Regions from separate parts of the Bacillus sp. z50 genome, predicted to be linked through region 2. Evidence: predicted binding sites of a transcription regulator. Region 2 holds the regulator's gene; the other holds the start of a gene.
The links. Region 2 encodes Rex, which represses fermentation and respiration genes when NADH is low (regulators of the CRP and FNR family bind a similar motif). Its sites were predicted from a motif close to TTGTGAAATATTTCACAA; they were not measured.
Positions count from the first base shown of each region.

Region 1: AC4G3N_RS04055 (cytochrome ubiquinol oxidase subunit I) is a predicted target of Rex. The motif match lies at 3,753-3,770, and genes of this name have one in related genera.

Region 1 is NZ_JBZFQL010000001.1:856,698-864,589, reverse strand. Features, by position in the region: gene cydD (thiol reductant ABC exporter subunit CydD) at 1-1,320, opposite strand, end outside; gene cydB (cytochrome d ubiquinol oxidase subunit II) at 1,323-2,333, opposite strand; gene AC4G3N_RS04055 (cytochrome ubiquinol oxidase subunit I) at 2,330-3,721, opposite strand; gene AC4G3N_RS04050 (hypothetical protein) at 4,120-4,893, opposite strand; gene AC4G3N_RS04045 (M3 family oligoendopeptidase) at 5,120-6,913, shown strand; gene AC4G3N_RS04040 (GNAT family N-acetyltransferase) at 7,045-7,524, shown strand; gene AC4G3N_RS04035 (GNAT family N-acetyltransferase) at 7,543-7,892, shown strand, end outside.
Region 2 is NZ_JBZFQL010000008.1:79,412-87,303, reverse strand. Features, by position in the region: gene tsaD (tRNA (adenosine(37)-N6)-threonylcarbamoyltransferase complex transferase subunit TsaD) at 1-264, shown strand, start outside; gene AC4G3N_RS17750 (ABC-F family ATP-binding cassette domain-containing protein) at 640-2,562, opposite strand; gene AC4G3N_RS17745 (redox-sensing transcriptional repressor Rex) at 3,202-3,861, shown strand; gene AC4G3N_RS17740 (YdiK family protein) at 3,898-4,110, opposite strand; gene AC4G3N_RS17735 (CPBP family intramembrane glutamic endopeptidase) at 4,107-4,838, opposite strand; gene groES (co-chaperone GroES) at 5,139-5,423, shown strand; gene groL (chaperonin GroEL) at 5,481-7,115, shown strand.

The DNA of each region.
Region 1 (7,892 bases), on a different contig from region 2:
AATTTCCTCTTCACTGGCGTTTGGAGTGTAAAATGTAATATTGTTTCGCACAGTATCATTAAATAGATAAGGATGCTGTGGAATATATAGCAATTGATCCTGCCAGCTCATTTCTTTAAAAGAGGAATAGGAATGATTGTTAATAGTAACTGTGCAGGATGTAGGGTTTAAAAATCCGCCCAGTACATCAATTAAGGTAGATTTTCCGGCACCGCTTGCGCCAATAATACCGATTTTTCCGTATCCCTTCCATGAAAATGATAGATCATTCAAAGCGGATTGATTGGATTCCATGTGTTGGACTGTCAAGTTGCTAATGGTTAAGGAATCCTGATTTGACCAAGTAGAGAATGTTGTATTTTGTTTTTGTTTTAGATCAAGCGGCCAATTAATAATCCGTTGAATAGCAGACATACTGTTTTTTCCGTCTAAAGTAGCGTGGTAATCTGTTCCGAAGTCCCGAATCGGTAAAAAGTATTCAGGAGCAAGGATTAATACCGTAAGTGCCGGTCCTAATAAAATTGCACCTTCCATAAGCCGAACACCCAGGAATAAGGCGACAATAGCGACTGAAAGGGAGGTGAAGAAATCGAGCGCGAATGTTGAAAGGAATGCAATTCGCAGTGTCCCCATCGTTGCTTTTCGGTAACGTTCACTTACGTTTTTGATATTTCGATCGTACTTTTTACTTAAGCCCAGAAGTCGTAAAGTTTCCAAGCCACGTAAGGAATCAACAAAATGGTTGGAAAGGACTTGATAGGATTCATATTGTTTATCAGCCTTACGCTTTGCTGCAATCCCAAGCATAGCCATAAAGAATAAAAGAATAGGGAGTACAATGATTACAATTCCCGCAGAAGTCAAATCAAGCGTCAGCATAAACCCTACAATTAACAGAGGAATCAGGAACATACTCATCATCTTGGGCAAGAAAAGCTTTAAATACGTTTCAACCTGGGAAACACCTTCTAAAGCCATTGTTACTAAGCTTCCTGTCCCTTCGGATTGGGTGAATCGAGGACCCAATTCAAATAATTTCTTCAATAATTCTTTTCGCATCGCTGTCCCTGATTCGGAGGCAAAGCGATCCATCCATTTATCACGAATAAAAGTCAAAAGGTGGCGTACCAAAAAAGCTAATACGAATAAAAGGAAGGGGATAAGCTGTTCAGACAGCTTTTCCCCATTAAATAAGTTTGTAATCCCTTCAGCAAGGTAGATGGCCTGAATAATAATGGCAATCCCCTGTAATAAAGAAATCACGAATAGGAATGTCATGGTGCTCTTTATTCCTTTTATAGTTAAAATCTCTTTGTTTATCATTAATGACTCACCGGTTCCTTATCAGAAATACGCTTTCTGAATACATAGTAGCTCCATATTTGATAGCCAAGAACGAAGGGAAGTAATATTAATGCTACGATGGTCATCACCTTAAGGGTATATGGTCCACTGGAAGCATTCAATATAGTTAAGTTATATTCGGAACTAATTGAACTGACCATTACTCTTGGGAACAGACCAACAAATAACATCGTAACAGTAAATAGCATAGTTGAAGCCGTCATAGTGAAGGCTAAAGCTTCCCTTTTCTTTGCTGAGAATACATAACCTAATACGGTTGTTACAACTGCACCGAGCAGGAATAATGGTGTAGCGAGCGGCCGTACTTCAAATAAGTCTGTCATTGTATAGGTTAGTACGGCGAAAACTATAAGACCTGCTAATAGAATTAAATATATTTTTGATACTAAAGAACGTGCACGATCACGAATCTGCCCCTCTGTCCGAATGCCGATGAATGTTAAACCATGCACAAGGCATAACACAATCATCGCGATTCCGCCAACAATGGAGTAGGGGTCAAAGTAATCTCCAAAGCTAGCATACATATTTTTGGATGCATCAATTGGCATTCCACGTACAAGGCTAGTAAAAAGAACACCCAATACAAAAGCAGGTATTATACTGCCGACAAATATCATCCAATCCCAGAAACTGATCCACTTTTCATGGACTTTATGTCTGAATTCAAAAGCAACTCCTCGTACAATTAAGGCCAGCAGGAATAAAACAAATGGTAGATAGTACCCACTGAACATGGTTGCGTACCATTCAGGGAATGCCGCAAAAATAGCACCGCCTGCAGTAATCAACCATACTTCGTTTGCATCCCAGAAAGGCCCGATGGTAGAAACCAACTGATCCCGCTCTTTTTGATTACGCGCGAGAAAACGAGTGGACATTCCCACGCCAAAGTCAAAGCCTTCAAGAATAAAGAAACCAATAAATAAAACAGCTACAAGGATAAACCATAACTCATTTAGACTCATGCTCCAAAGGCCTCCTTGTCAAATAAATCTACATCTGGTTTTGTATCAGTGGTTTGGTATGGTCCTTTTTTAATTTGTTTCACAATAAGAGTGATTAATACGACAGCAAGAACAGTATAGGCCCCCAAAAATACAATAATCGATGTTAACAGCTGTCCTGCAGTAACATTAGGGGATACGGACTGTGCAGTCGTATATAATCCAAAGACTGTCCAAGGCTGCCGGCCAATTTCAGTCATAATCCAGCCAGCTGTATTGGCGATAAAAGGAAGGGCTATTGCTCCAACCATTGCTTTTAAATAGAGTGATTGATTTATTAGGTTATTTTTCTTGATAAATAATAGTCCTAAGGCTGCTAAGCCCATAATAATAGCACCAGCGAAAACCATAATGCGGAAGCTCCAATAAACAGCTCCTACCGGCGGGATATAATCGCCTTCACCATAAAGCTCTGTGTATTTCTCCTGGAGTGTATTCATTCCTTCTACAGATCCCTCAAAGCTATTATAGGCTAAGATACTTAAAGCATAAGGGATTTCAACAGACCACTTGTTTTCACGGGTTTCTTCATCAATATTAGCAATTAGCGACCAGCTTGCCGGGTCACCGCTATCTTCCCATAAACCTTCACTGGCTGCCATTTTCATAGGCTGTGAGGACATTAAATGCTGTGCCTGCCAGTGACCAGTAAATGCGATTCCAAGTCCTGAGATCATCGCCACAATCATAGCGATCGTAAATGATTTCTTAAATACATCTAAGTTTTGCTTTTTCAATATTTTAAATGCACTGATCCCAGCTACTACGAAGGCTCCGGTTGCAAAAGCCCCAAAGACCGTATGTGGAAATTCAACAAGCAGCTGAGGATTTGTGATAAATGCCCCGAAATCATTTAATACAGCTTTGCCATTCTCAATCGCAATCCCAACTGGTTCCTGCATAAAAGAGTTCGCAGCGAGAATAAACAAGGCAGAAAAAATGGTACCGATTGATACAAGCCATATAGATAGTAAATGAACCCATCTTGGCAATCGGTCACGCCCAAACATCCATACACCAATGAATGTGGATTCTAAAAAGAAAGCCAGTAAGGCTTCAATAGCCAATGGAACACCAAATACATCTCCGACAAAGCGGGAGTATTCTGACCAGTTCATTCCAAACTGGAATTCTTGGATAATTCCTGTAACTACTCCGACAGCAAAAGAGATGAGAAAGATATTTCCCCAAAACTTTGCCATGTCCAAATAAATTTCTTTTTTCTTAAAAAAATACAATGTCTCCATAATAGCAACTAAAAATACCAATCCAATGGATAGTGGTACAAAGAAGAAGTGATAGATTGTAGTTGCTGCATACTGAAACCTAGCGAGATCCAATACTTCCATTTAACTGTTCACACCTTTCAATTCTTATGCATTGTTCATTCATTCACAAAACAGACGAAAAAAAACCATTTATAAAGTGCTGTCACCTCTATTATAAAAGTAACTAATTATTTTTGCGTGAATGAAGAGTTGGCTTAAATAGTTTAAATTGTTTAGTAGGTTATCCCTATGTATATATTAATAATTAGTTAAATTTACAATGACCTTGTTTATATTAGATATAATAGTCCTATAATTTGCAAATATCTATAACTAAACTAAAATTACTATAATTAATTCAAATTTATGAAACAATATTGTCACAAAAGCTGCGCAAACGAATTGTCATTCGTTTGCAAATCAGTTGACAAAAAGAACAGCTTGATTTTAATAAATCAAGCTGAAGAGGAAGATCAAGATTAATATTTTACCAACTTGTAGCCTTTTATTTTGCAGATATGATTCATAGCCTGATTAAACGTAGCAAATGTTTCATTCTTTATTTTTGTTCCCTGGTTTACGATTTGGCGGACAAGAGTAGTGGACAGGCCTGTATATATAGCTTCTGTACCCAATAAAGCAAGGGATTGAGAGATGACCTCCAGCTCTGCCACAATATATTCGTCATCCAGTGAAGTTACGCTAGTAAAATCAATCACCATATAGGAAGCCTGTTTATCAGAGCTTTCATATAAAGCCTTCTCTTTGATCTTATGAAGACGATCTTCCGACAAAAATCCAGTAATGGGCATTAAAAGTACATCATCCAGAATTGTTTTGATGATAGGAGCATACATTTCTTCCATCATCGAATGCCCTTTATGTATTTCTTCTTCATAATCGGTTACATCCTTCCAAGTGAGCATATAACCTGTTAAACCATTGTTGAATGTAAAGGGACTTATTGCAATCTTAGCTGTGTATTTATTGAAAAATATAATTCTGCTGGTATTGGGGAAGGAATCGTTTTCGAGTATTGTCCTCTTGCAGTTCCCCCCTTGATCAAATTCTGCTATGTTTCTCCCGATATATTCTTCCTTACTTGATAAACCGGTAAAAGGACTTAGACATTGAATTAATTTGTCAGCGTAACGATTGATAAATATGATGGTTAATTGATCATCACAAATAAAAATATTTTCTCCTACTGCATTTAATAATTGATAAGTCTCCTCTGATTGAAAATATCCCATAACCTGTCTCCTTATTTTCTTCGTGCTGTATTAACTCTCATTATACGGAATAATATTGGATAGATAAAAAGTTTTACTTTATATATTAAAAAGGGTAACCAATCAAGAGGTTCAAGAGGATGAGTAGATAGCATATGGGAGACAGTACTATTATTGAGGAAAATATATATCCAACTGGTAATAAAAGTTGTATACTGAAAATTGTGAAAAGACAGGAGGTTTTTGAATGAATTACTCTCTAACATGGAATTTGGATAACATATTTCCAAATGGCTCTGAGTCACCTGAATTACTATCAAAATTAGCTGAAATCAAAGAGCTGTTAAATACATACAAAGGGGCAGTAAAAGCTTGGCAGGCTCCTTCAGACGTTAGCGGTACCAAAGAGATTGTTTCTATATTAAAACAAACAGAGGTACTGCAAAAAGCAATCTATCAGGTATCGGCATTTCTTGAATGTGCTACTGCCCAAAATGTCCATGATACAAAGGCGGATCAATTAAATGGAGAAGTATACACATTAATAAGTGAATTCGAAACAGTTTTTACAGGATTTACAATTAAACTTGTCCAAATAAATGATGCTGTCTGGCAAGAAATCATCGAACAACCAGAAATTAGTGAAATAGCTTTCTATATTAATGAGCAAAGGGAACATGGTAAGGAACAATTATCGGAAGCTGAAGAAGCACTCATTAATGCATTGCGCGTAGATGGATATGTCGGGTGGAGTACCCATTACGATTCACTTGTAAAAATGATTGAGATTCCTTATACAAATGAAGATGGCGAGACTGTTCATTTATCAGCTGGCCAAGCTTTTAATAAGATGCACGACGATCCTAATCCAGAAGTCCGAGCGGAAATTTTCAAGAAATGGGAAAAAGCCTGGGGAGAAAAAGCCCCTTTGTTTGCTGACACGATTAATCATTTAGGCGGCTTCCGTTTGGCTAATTATAAAATGCATGGTGTTGAAGATTTTATGAAAGAGCCATTGCAGTATAACCGAATGAAGAAAGAAACATTGGATGTAATGTGGGATGTCATTGCAAAAAATAAGCAGCCTTTTGTAGAGTTTCTTAACCGTAAGGCAAAGCTTTTAGGTAAAGAGAAATTGAGCTGGGTAGATGTTGATGCACCGATCGTAACAACGGAACCGATGCATTACACATTTGATGAGGGAGCAAAGTTTATCATCGATAATTTTGCGAAATTCGGTGATGAATTGCCTAAATTTGCCCAGGAAGCATTTGAAAAGGCGTGGATTGAAGCAGAGGATCGTACTGGCAAGCGTCCTGGAGGATTCTGTACTAGCTTTCCTGAAACAAATGAATCACGTATCTTTATGACCTATTCAGGCTCACCAAGCGGTGTAGCAACGCTTGCTCATGAACTAGGTCATGCTTTCCACAGCCATGTATTAAATGATAAGCCATTCTTTAATACAGATTACGCGATGAATGTCGCTGAAACAGCATCTACATTTGCTGAACAAATTTGCTCTGATGCCAGTGTCCGTGCTGCTGTATCGGATGCAGAAAAAATCACATTGCTCGATAACAAAATACTAAATGCAATTGCTATGTTCATGAACATTCATGCCCGTTTTATTTTTGAAAAAAATTATTATACAGAACGCAAAAATGGATTGGTTTCCGTTGAGCGCTTGAACGAAATGATGGCATCTGCACAAAAAGAGGCATATCAAAATTCTCTGAGTGAATATCATCCAACCTTCTGGGCAAGTAAATTGCATTTCTATATTGCAGAAGTGCCATTTTATAATTTCCCGTACACGTTTGGATATTTGTTTAGCTTAGGGATTTATCACTTATCTTTAAAAGAAGGTAAGTCATTTGAAAAGAAATATATTGCATTATTGCAGGATACAGCTGCTATGACAACAGAGGAGCTTGCGATGAAACATTTAGGTGTAGACCTAACGAAACCAGATTTCTGGCAGGCTGGTGTGGATCTTGCAATTGCTGATGTAAATGAATTCCTTGAATTAACGAAATAAAGGGAGAAATTCCTTTTGTGTGGCATTGTCATTCTTTAGAGGGTGGCAATGCTTTTTGACTTTGATAGATCATTCAAGCATGTAAAGAGTAAACTATAGGATAGATGGTTGAAAAGGGGATTAGATATTAAATGGTCATACGTTCATCAAGAATTGAGGACTACGAACAATTAATAAAACTTGAAAATTTGATTTGGAATTATACAAATACACCGATGCCGATCGTTTGGGAATCAGTAGCCGATTATGCTCAGCATTTTCCGCCGGGAAGCATGTTTGTCGCAATTGAGAACGGGAGAGTTGCGGGCTATATGTCTGTTAAATATCCTACTCCGTTGGAGAGCAATTGTCATGTATGGGAAATGGCGATTGGTGTCCATCCTGACTTTCAGGGCAAGAGTATAGGCAGTAAATTATTGCAGTTTCTGGATGAAGAGGGGAAGAAGCGTGGGATCCGAAAAATTTCTTTAAGGGTATTGTCCACAAATACACCGGCTATATCTTTCTATAAGAGGAATGGCTATATTAAGCAAGGTGTATTAAAGGGAGAATTTTTTCTGAATGGTCAGTATGTGGATGATATACTAATGTATAAAGAACTCGTTGATTAAGAAGGAGAGGTTGTTTGAGTGATTAAAATAGAGCTCGGCACCGAAGGAGATCAAGCGTTTATCCGAGAACATTTAATTGATTTTAATCGACGAAAACTGCCGGAGTATAATGATACACCGTATGGGAAAGTCACCTATGTGGTAAAGGACGACCACAATCATATACAGGGCGGAATCGCAGCTCATTACAGCTGGGGAAGAATGCAGATTGATTTCCTGTGGATTGACGATCAATTGCGACAAAAAGGGGTAGGGAAAGAGCTTCTGGCAAGTGTTGAACACTATGCAATAGAAAAAGGATGTACACTTCTGATGTTGGATACATTCAGCTTTCAAGCACCAGATTTCTATAAGAAAAACGGATTTTC
Region 2 (7,892 bases):
TTAGTAACTAAAACCGTAAAAGCAGCAGAGGAGTTCCAGGTGAAACAAGTACTGTTAGCCGGCGGGGTTGCTGCCAATAAAGGATTAAGAACTAAATTAGAAAAAGCTTTTATAGACAAAAAGGAAGTAGAATTGATTATACCTCCACTTTATTTATGTACAGATAATGCAGCAATGATTGCTGCAGCAGGTAGTATTGCATTTGAAAAAGGCAAACGAGCTGCCATGGACTTAAATGCAAATCCAGGATTGATATTGGAATAAAAAATGAGGCTGGGACATAACTAAATTTGCTGTGTCCAAAACCGAACGATGTATTGAATTTTTATTAAACTAAATAGAAAAAGCCGAACTATTATTAATAATGCTTAAACTGCACTTTATAATAGTTCGGCTTTTTTAGTTGCTGGAAACCTTTTGTCCCAGCCTTATTTTATTGGTAAAAAAATTGATTGAAAAGTAAAAGCACTCGAATAATTGTGGATAACTACGTGTTATCAACAGATTCTGTGGATAAAAGATTTGAAATCTGTGGATAATGTGGAAAAATCAAAATAAACCTTATTTTATAACTTTTTTAATGTGGATAAAAATGTTGATAAAAACCAAGCCATCCCTAACTTGGTTTTTTATCTTGATTTATTCGTCTTGTAGAGAAGTCCACTCTTCCATTAATGCTTCCAATTCTTCTTCAGTTGCTGTAAGAGTTGTCTGGATTTCCAATGATTTCTCATGGTCCTGATAGATTTCCGGATCACATAATTGTGTATTTAAATCGGATATCCGTGTATCAAGTTCTTCAATGGTAGTTTCAATTTCTGCGATACGTCTTTGGCGTTGGCGCTCTTTCTTTTTAAGCTCCTTGTCCTCCTGATAAGTAGTTTTATCTGAAACAGGGCGATTGTTGGAGATAGAATCCGCTGGTTTTTCCAGTTCAGCGAGTTCCGCTTGTTCTTGTTTTTTCTGAATATAGTAGTCATAATCTCCCAAGTATTCAATTGTACCATCTGCTTTCATTTCCAATACTTTATCGGCAATTCGATTGATAAAGTAACGGTCATGGGATACAAAGAGGAGAGTGCCTGAATAATCAACCAGTGCATTTTCAAGCACTAATTTACTGTCCAAATCCAAGTGGTTGGTCGGCTCATCTAAAATTAAAAGGTTGGCTTTTTGCATCATTAATTTTGAAAGAGCCAGCCGTGCTTTTTCACCACCGCTCAAGGTAGAGACAGTTTTCATTACATCGTCTCCGCTGAATAGAAAGTTTCCTAATATGGATCGGATATCCTTTTCAGGTTGGTTAGGGAAGTCATCCCATAACTCATTTAGCACAGTTTTGTTGGACGATAGATTAGCCTGCTCTTGATCATAATATCCGAGTGTCACATTGGCACCGAGCTGAAAATCTCCATGCAAAGCCGGAATTCTGTTAATCAATGTTTTTAATAAAGTAGATTTCCCTACCCCATTAGGACCAATCAGTGCAATGCTTTCTCCTCTAGTGATTCTAAAGTTCAAGTGGCTGGCAACAGATGCTTCATATCCAATAGACAAATCATTTGCCTGAAGAACTTCATTACCACTTTGCTTTTCAATCTCAAAGGTAAAATTAGCTGATTTTTCATCGCCCAAGGGCCGATCCATTACTTCCATACGCTGCAGGGCCTTTTGCCGGCTCTGGGCTCGTTTAGTTGTAGATGCTCTGGCCATGTTTCTTTGGACAAAATCTTTTAATTTTGCAATCTCATCCTGCTGTTTTTCATAAAGCTTTGCATTACGTTCGTATTCCTCTGCCTTTTGCTCTAAGTATCTGCTGTAATTCCCTGTATATTTCTTAATTGATGTTCGGGAAAGCTCCATTACTTGATGGACAACCTTATCAAGGAAATAACGATCATGGGAAACAATTAGGATAGCGCCAGGGTAAGATTGAAGATAGCCTTCGAGCCAGCTTAATGTATCGATATCAAGATGGTTGGTCGGCTCGTCTAGAATCAGTAAATCAGGTTTCGTTAATAATAATTTACCTAGTGCAAGCCTGGTTTTTTGGCCGCCGCTTAAGGAATTAATAGATGTAGTATAATCATAATCCGAGAAACGCAGACCGTGTAAGACAGAACGTACATCTGCTTCCATTTGGTAACCGCCAGAATTTTTAAATTGCTCCTGGAGACGATCGTAATCTTTTAATACCCGGTTATATTTTTGTTCATCATTGTAGACAGAAGGATCAGCCATAGATTTTTCCAATAATCTCAATTCATCTTCTTGTTTTTGTAAGCCTTCAAAAACAGAGATCATTTCATCCCAAATAGAGCGGTCTGATTGGAGACCGGTATTTTGAGCCAAATATCCAATCGAAACATCTTTTGGCTTATAGATCTCCCCACTGTCATGTGAAAGGTGACCTGCAATGATCTTAAGCAGGGTGGATTTTCCTGCACCGTTTCTGCCAACAAGTGCTATACGGTCTTTCGTTTGAACTTCGAGCTTAATAGTAGATAAAATTGCTTCAGCTCCATAATATTTGGATACATTATTAACTTGTAAAATAATCATATTCTCACCTCAAGAAGTACATACCTTAAGTGTAGCCTACTCTTGATAAGCACCGCAACTTAATAGAAAATTTGTGAATACTCACACAAAAATTACCAAAAATGATAGAAATATTATAGAATAGGAATAGGAGAATAAACTTTCAGTGAATTTACGTGCTTTATTAATCAGGAAAGATCCCATATGATTGGTATCGCGGAGGTAACCTGGAAACAATCAGAACCGCTAGTCCTAGTATTTTGCTCGAATATAAAAGTAACGAATCATTGATAAAAAAGCGGCGTATTATACATAGCTAAGATAGTTAGAATTATGGTAGTGAAGAAAACTTCTGATATAATTTCTATGTGATACCCGGGCACTCCAAGGATTAGATATTGATTTTATATGGAAAAAGGCTGAAAATATGAATAGATTAATTATTCGTATAATCTTAAAAACGAAAGTAAGAAATAACAGCTGTTTCAGCAATACTTGATTAACCTTATATGTTATGTGCAAAGCAATCGAAAAATCAATGGTTATTGAAGGAAACTATTTTCATTGGAAAACCGGGGGGTAAAACCAGTCGGGATTATCAAAGGCAGTTTTGATATATGGAGTAACGATTGACAAGAAAGAATAGGGAGAAGGGAATTAATTTTGCAGGAAAATACTAAAATACCGCAGGCTACAGCCAAACGACTTCCATTATATTATCGTTTTATACAAAATCTACACGCGTCAGGAAAACTACGAGTTTCTTCCGCAGAACTAAGTGAAGCTGTTAAAGTAGATTCAGCTACTATACGAAGAGATTTCTCGTACTTTGGTGCTTTAGGTAAAAAAGGGTATGGTTACAATGTTAATTATCTATTATCCTTCTTTAGAAAAACTCTCGATCAAGATGAGATTACAAAGGTAGCTCTAATTGGAGTCGGGAATCTAGGTACAGCTTTCTTAAATTATAATTTTATGAAAAATAATAATACAAAGATTGAAATGGCGTTTGATGTTTCTCCTGATAAAGTAGGAACCCTTATAGGGGATGTTCCGCTCTATCATATGGATGAACTGGAGAAAAAACTTGAAAAGCAAGATATTAGTGTAGCTATTTTAACAGTTCCATCACAGGTTGCCCAATCTATTACAGATCGTTTAGTGGCTGCGAACATTAAGGCTATTTTAAACTTTACGCCGGCACGTCTGAATGTGCCAGACAGCATTCGTGTCCATCATATTGACCTTGCAGTCGAATTGCAATCATTAGTATATTTTCTTAAACATTATCCATCCGGAAATACGGAAGATACAGAATAAAAAATCTCGAAGGTTTTCCCTCCGAGATTTTTTTTGTTATTCTTTTGGTTTTTCACTTTTCATTTTCTTTATTTGCTTATGAATCATCACCAAGCGGATTCCTGAACCAACATCAAGTGTAGCCAGTATGATCAGGAAATAGGTAAAGAAATCCCAACCGCTGCGTGATACATTTTGAACAGCAAAAAATATAAAAATAGCACCTAAAATTAAGTAAGTCGTTGCCATATACAACGGTGAACGTCTCATAACAAACCTCCGATAAAGCTTTGAACTTTATTAAGCTCTTCCATATTTTTTAATATATCATCTTTGTAAAGTGATTGTACGATTACAACTAATGTATTCATAGTAATGTGGGCAAAAATAGGAACAAGGATTCTCTTTGTTTTAACATATAAATAAGCAAATGTGAATCCCATTGCTGTATAAAGCAGGATATGTACAAATTCCATGTGAGCAACGGCAAAGATCAGTGAACTGATTAACGCGCTCAGGAAGAAATTCAATCGCTTGTGTAATGTGCCAAAGATAATTTTCCTAAAGACAATCTCTTCTAAAAATGGCCCAAGTACAGAACTGACTACCATAACAAGCGGTACTGCCTCAATGAGACCGAGTATATTCTGTGTATTTTCAGACCCGGTAGGAATACCAATAATTCGTTCGATATTACCAGCTATAGATTGTGAAAACAAAGCAAGAAATACTCCGCCAATTGCCCAGCCGATCGAAGCTCCCACACTTGCCTGATCGCCTAAGCTTCTATTATTTTTTTCATATCTCAGTAGGACTAGAGTAATGATAGAAGCCAGAATAAAGCTTATAACAATCCAATACCCTGCAGCCAATACTTCTATCCGTTCCGCGGGGATATTCGTGTTCGATAAGAAAACCAGCATAATTGGGATACCAAGAATAGAAGAAAATTGCATGGCAATATAGGTAATGAGAATTGACCAGTAATATTTTTTCAAATAGAAAAACTCCCTTAATCTTTTATATAGATATTAGATTGCGTATATCTTTAATTTTAACCGTTTTTACCTCATAGTTACAATTGCGAAACATTTTCCTTCTCTTCATCTACCAAACTGAAATAAAAAGGATATTTAGACCTTATTTGGGTAAGATAAATAAATGGTGATAAAATTTAAAAATTTTAACTAATATTACTTGCAAATCATTGGTTCTTTATTTAAACTATAAATTGTGTTAGCACTCAACGATGATGAGTGCTAATAAAAATGGAGATAACTTTAAGGAGGTAGTTTTACTTGTTAAAGCCACTAGGAGATCGCGTTGTGATTGAACTTGTCGCACAAGAGGAAAAAACTGCAAGCGGCATCGTGTTACCAGACACTGCCAAAGAAAAACCATCTGAAGGCAAAATTGTAGCGGTAGGAACAGGCCGTGTCCTTGAGAATGGTGAGCGAGTAGGATTGGAAGTATCTGAAGGCGATCATATTATCTTCTCTAAATATTCAGGTACAGAAATTAAATACGAAGGTAAAGAATACTTAATTTTACGTGAAAGCGACATTTTGGCCGTTATTGCTTAACGAAAATGTCGATTAAAAAATAAGACATAACAAAAAAATCGAGGAGGTAATTTACGTATGGCAAAAGATATTAAATTTAGTGAAGAAGCTCGCCGCGCTATGTTACGTGGGGTAGATGCATTAGCTGATACAGTAAAAGTTACACTTGGACCAAAAGGACGTAACGTTGTTCTTGAAAAGAAATTCGGTTCCCCACTTATCACAAATGATGGTGTAACAATCGCAAAAGAAATCGAGCTTGAAGACGCGTTTGAAAACATGGGTGCTAAATTGGTTGCAGAAGTAGCAAGCAAAACAAATGAAATTGCTGGTGACGGTACAACTACTGCAACAGTTCTTGCCCAAGCTATGATTCGTGAAGGATTGAAAAACGTAACAGCTGGCGCTAACCCAATGGGCGTTCGTAAAGGGATTGAAAAAGCTGTTTCTGTTGCAATTGAAGAATTACAAGCAATCTCCAAACCAATCGAAGGCAAAGAATCCATTGCACAAGTTGCTGCGATTTCTTCTGCTGACGAAGAAGTTGGCGCTCTAATTGCTGAAGCAATGGAACGCGTTGGTAACGACGGAGTTATCACAATCGAAGAATCCAAAGGATTTACAACTGAACTAGATGTAGTAGAAGGTATGCAATTCGACCGTGGATATTCTTCTCCATACATGGTAACAGATTCCGATAAAATGGAAGCTGTACTAGAAAATCCATACATCTTGATCACAGATAAGAAAATCTCTAACATCCAGGAAGTACTTCCTGTCCTTGAACAAGTTGTTCAACAAGGTAAACCTTTATTGCTAATTGCTGAGGATGTTGAAGGTGAAGCACAAGCAACTCTAGTTGTGAACAAACTTCGCGGAACATTCAATGCAGTAGCTGTTAAAGCTCCTGGATTCGGTGACCGTCGTAAAGCTATGCTTGAAGACATCGCTGCATTAACTGGCGGTGAAGTAATCACTGAAGAACTAGGCCGTGACCTTAAATCTGCTACATTAACTTCTCTTGGACGCGCTGCGAAAGTTGTTGTTACAAAAGAAACAACTACAATCGTTGAAGGTGCTGGAGAAACTAGCGAAATCGGTGCACGTATCAATCAAATTCGTTCCCAATTAGAAGAAACTACTTCTGAATTTGATAAAGAAAAATTACAAGAGCGTCTTGCTAAACTTGCTGGCGGCGTAGCCGTTATCAAAGTAGGTGCAGCAACTGAAACAGAATTGAAAGAGCGCAAACTTCGCATTGAAGATGCTCTAAACTCCACTCGTGCTGCTGTTGAAGAAGGTATCGTAGCCGGTGGTGGTACTGCACTTGTAAGTGTGTACAATAAAGTGGCTGCTGTGGAACTTGAAGGCGATGCACAAACTGGTGTTAACATCGTACTTCGTGCTCTTGAAGAGCCAGTTCGCCAAATCGCTCACAACGCAGGCCTTGAAGGTTCTGTAGTTGTAGAACGTCTTAAAAAAGAAGAAATCGGCATTGGCTTCAATGCAGCTAATGGCCAATGGGTAAACATGATCGAATCCGGTATCGTGGATCCTACTAAAGTAACTCGTTCTGCACTTCAAAACGCAGCTTCTGTTGCAGCTATGTTCTTAACAACTGAAGCAGTTGTTGCTGACAAGCCAGAGCCAGCTGGTGCAGGCGGCGGAATGCCTGACATGGGTGGTATGGGCGGAATGGGCGGCATGATGTAATCAGCCCCAAACCCTTGATATATAAGGATTTTGAATAGGGGATAAGAGAGATGCTAACATTTCTCGCCCGATTAGAGGCTTCTCATTAATTTATGAGAAGCCTCTTTTTATTTCTTTAAATAGTTTGGTAAAAATGAATTCTTCTTTTAGGAATTACACCACCAGTACCTATGTTTTTCCATATATAACTGTCTTGGAATTAAAATAACGCTATCTCGATATATATTTAAAAGAAACCAACTAACATTTGTATAGTTGTTTTTTATATTGCTTGTTAAAAGTTTGGAAGACTTAAGAATATAGATCTCTAAAACTTTTTTAATATAGTAAATAACAGAAGAGAAATCACCTTTTTTTGGAGGTGTGGATGATGAGAAGGTTAAAGGGAATCGTATATTTTAAAGATTAACAGGAGATAAAAAATTCATACAAAAATGTTAAGTTTGGTTTTTAAAAATTTTATTGCTATAAAAAATTATGTTGATATAATAATAAAAGATAAAGAAACTCCTGAAAAGATAGATTTTTCCGAGAGGAATATATATTGGAGAAAATATAAATCTTTTACAATTAATAATATATAAAAAATAGGCTTTTTATGGAGATAGCAAGTAACATACGAGCTAGCATTAAATACTTGGTAAATTAATTGAAAAATGGACTGTACAAAATTAAAGGGTACTCTTTTGGAAAAAGAAATAACTGTCATTTTAATGTGTATTCCTTTAAAAGTGGAATGCATTTTTTATTTCTAATGAAAAAAGGAACAAGGAGGAA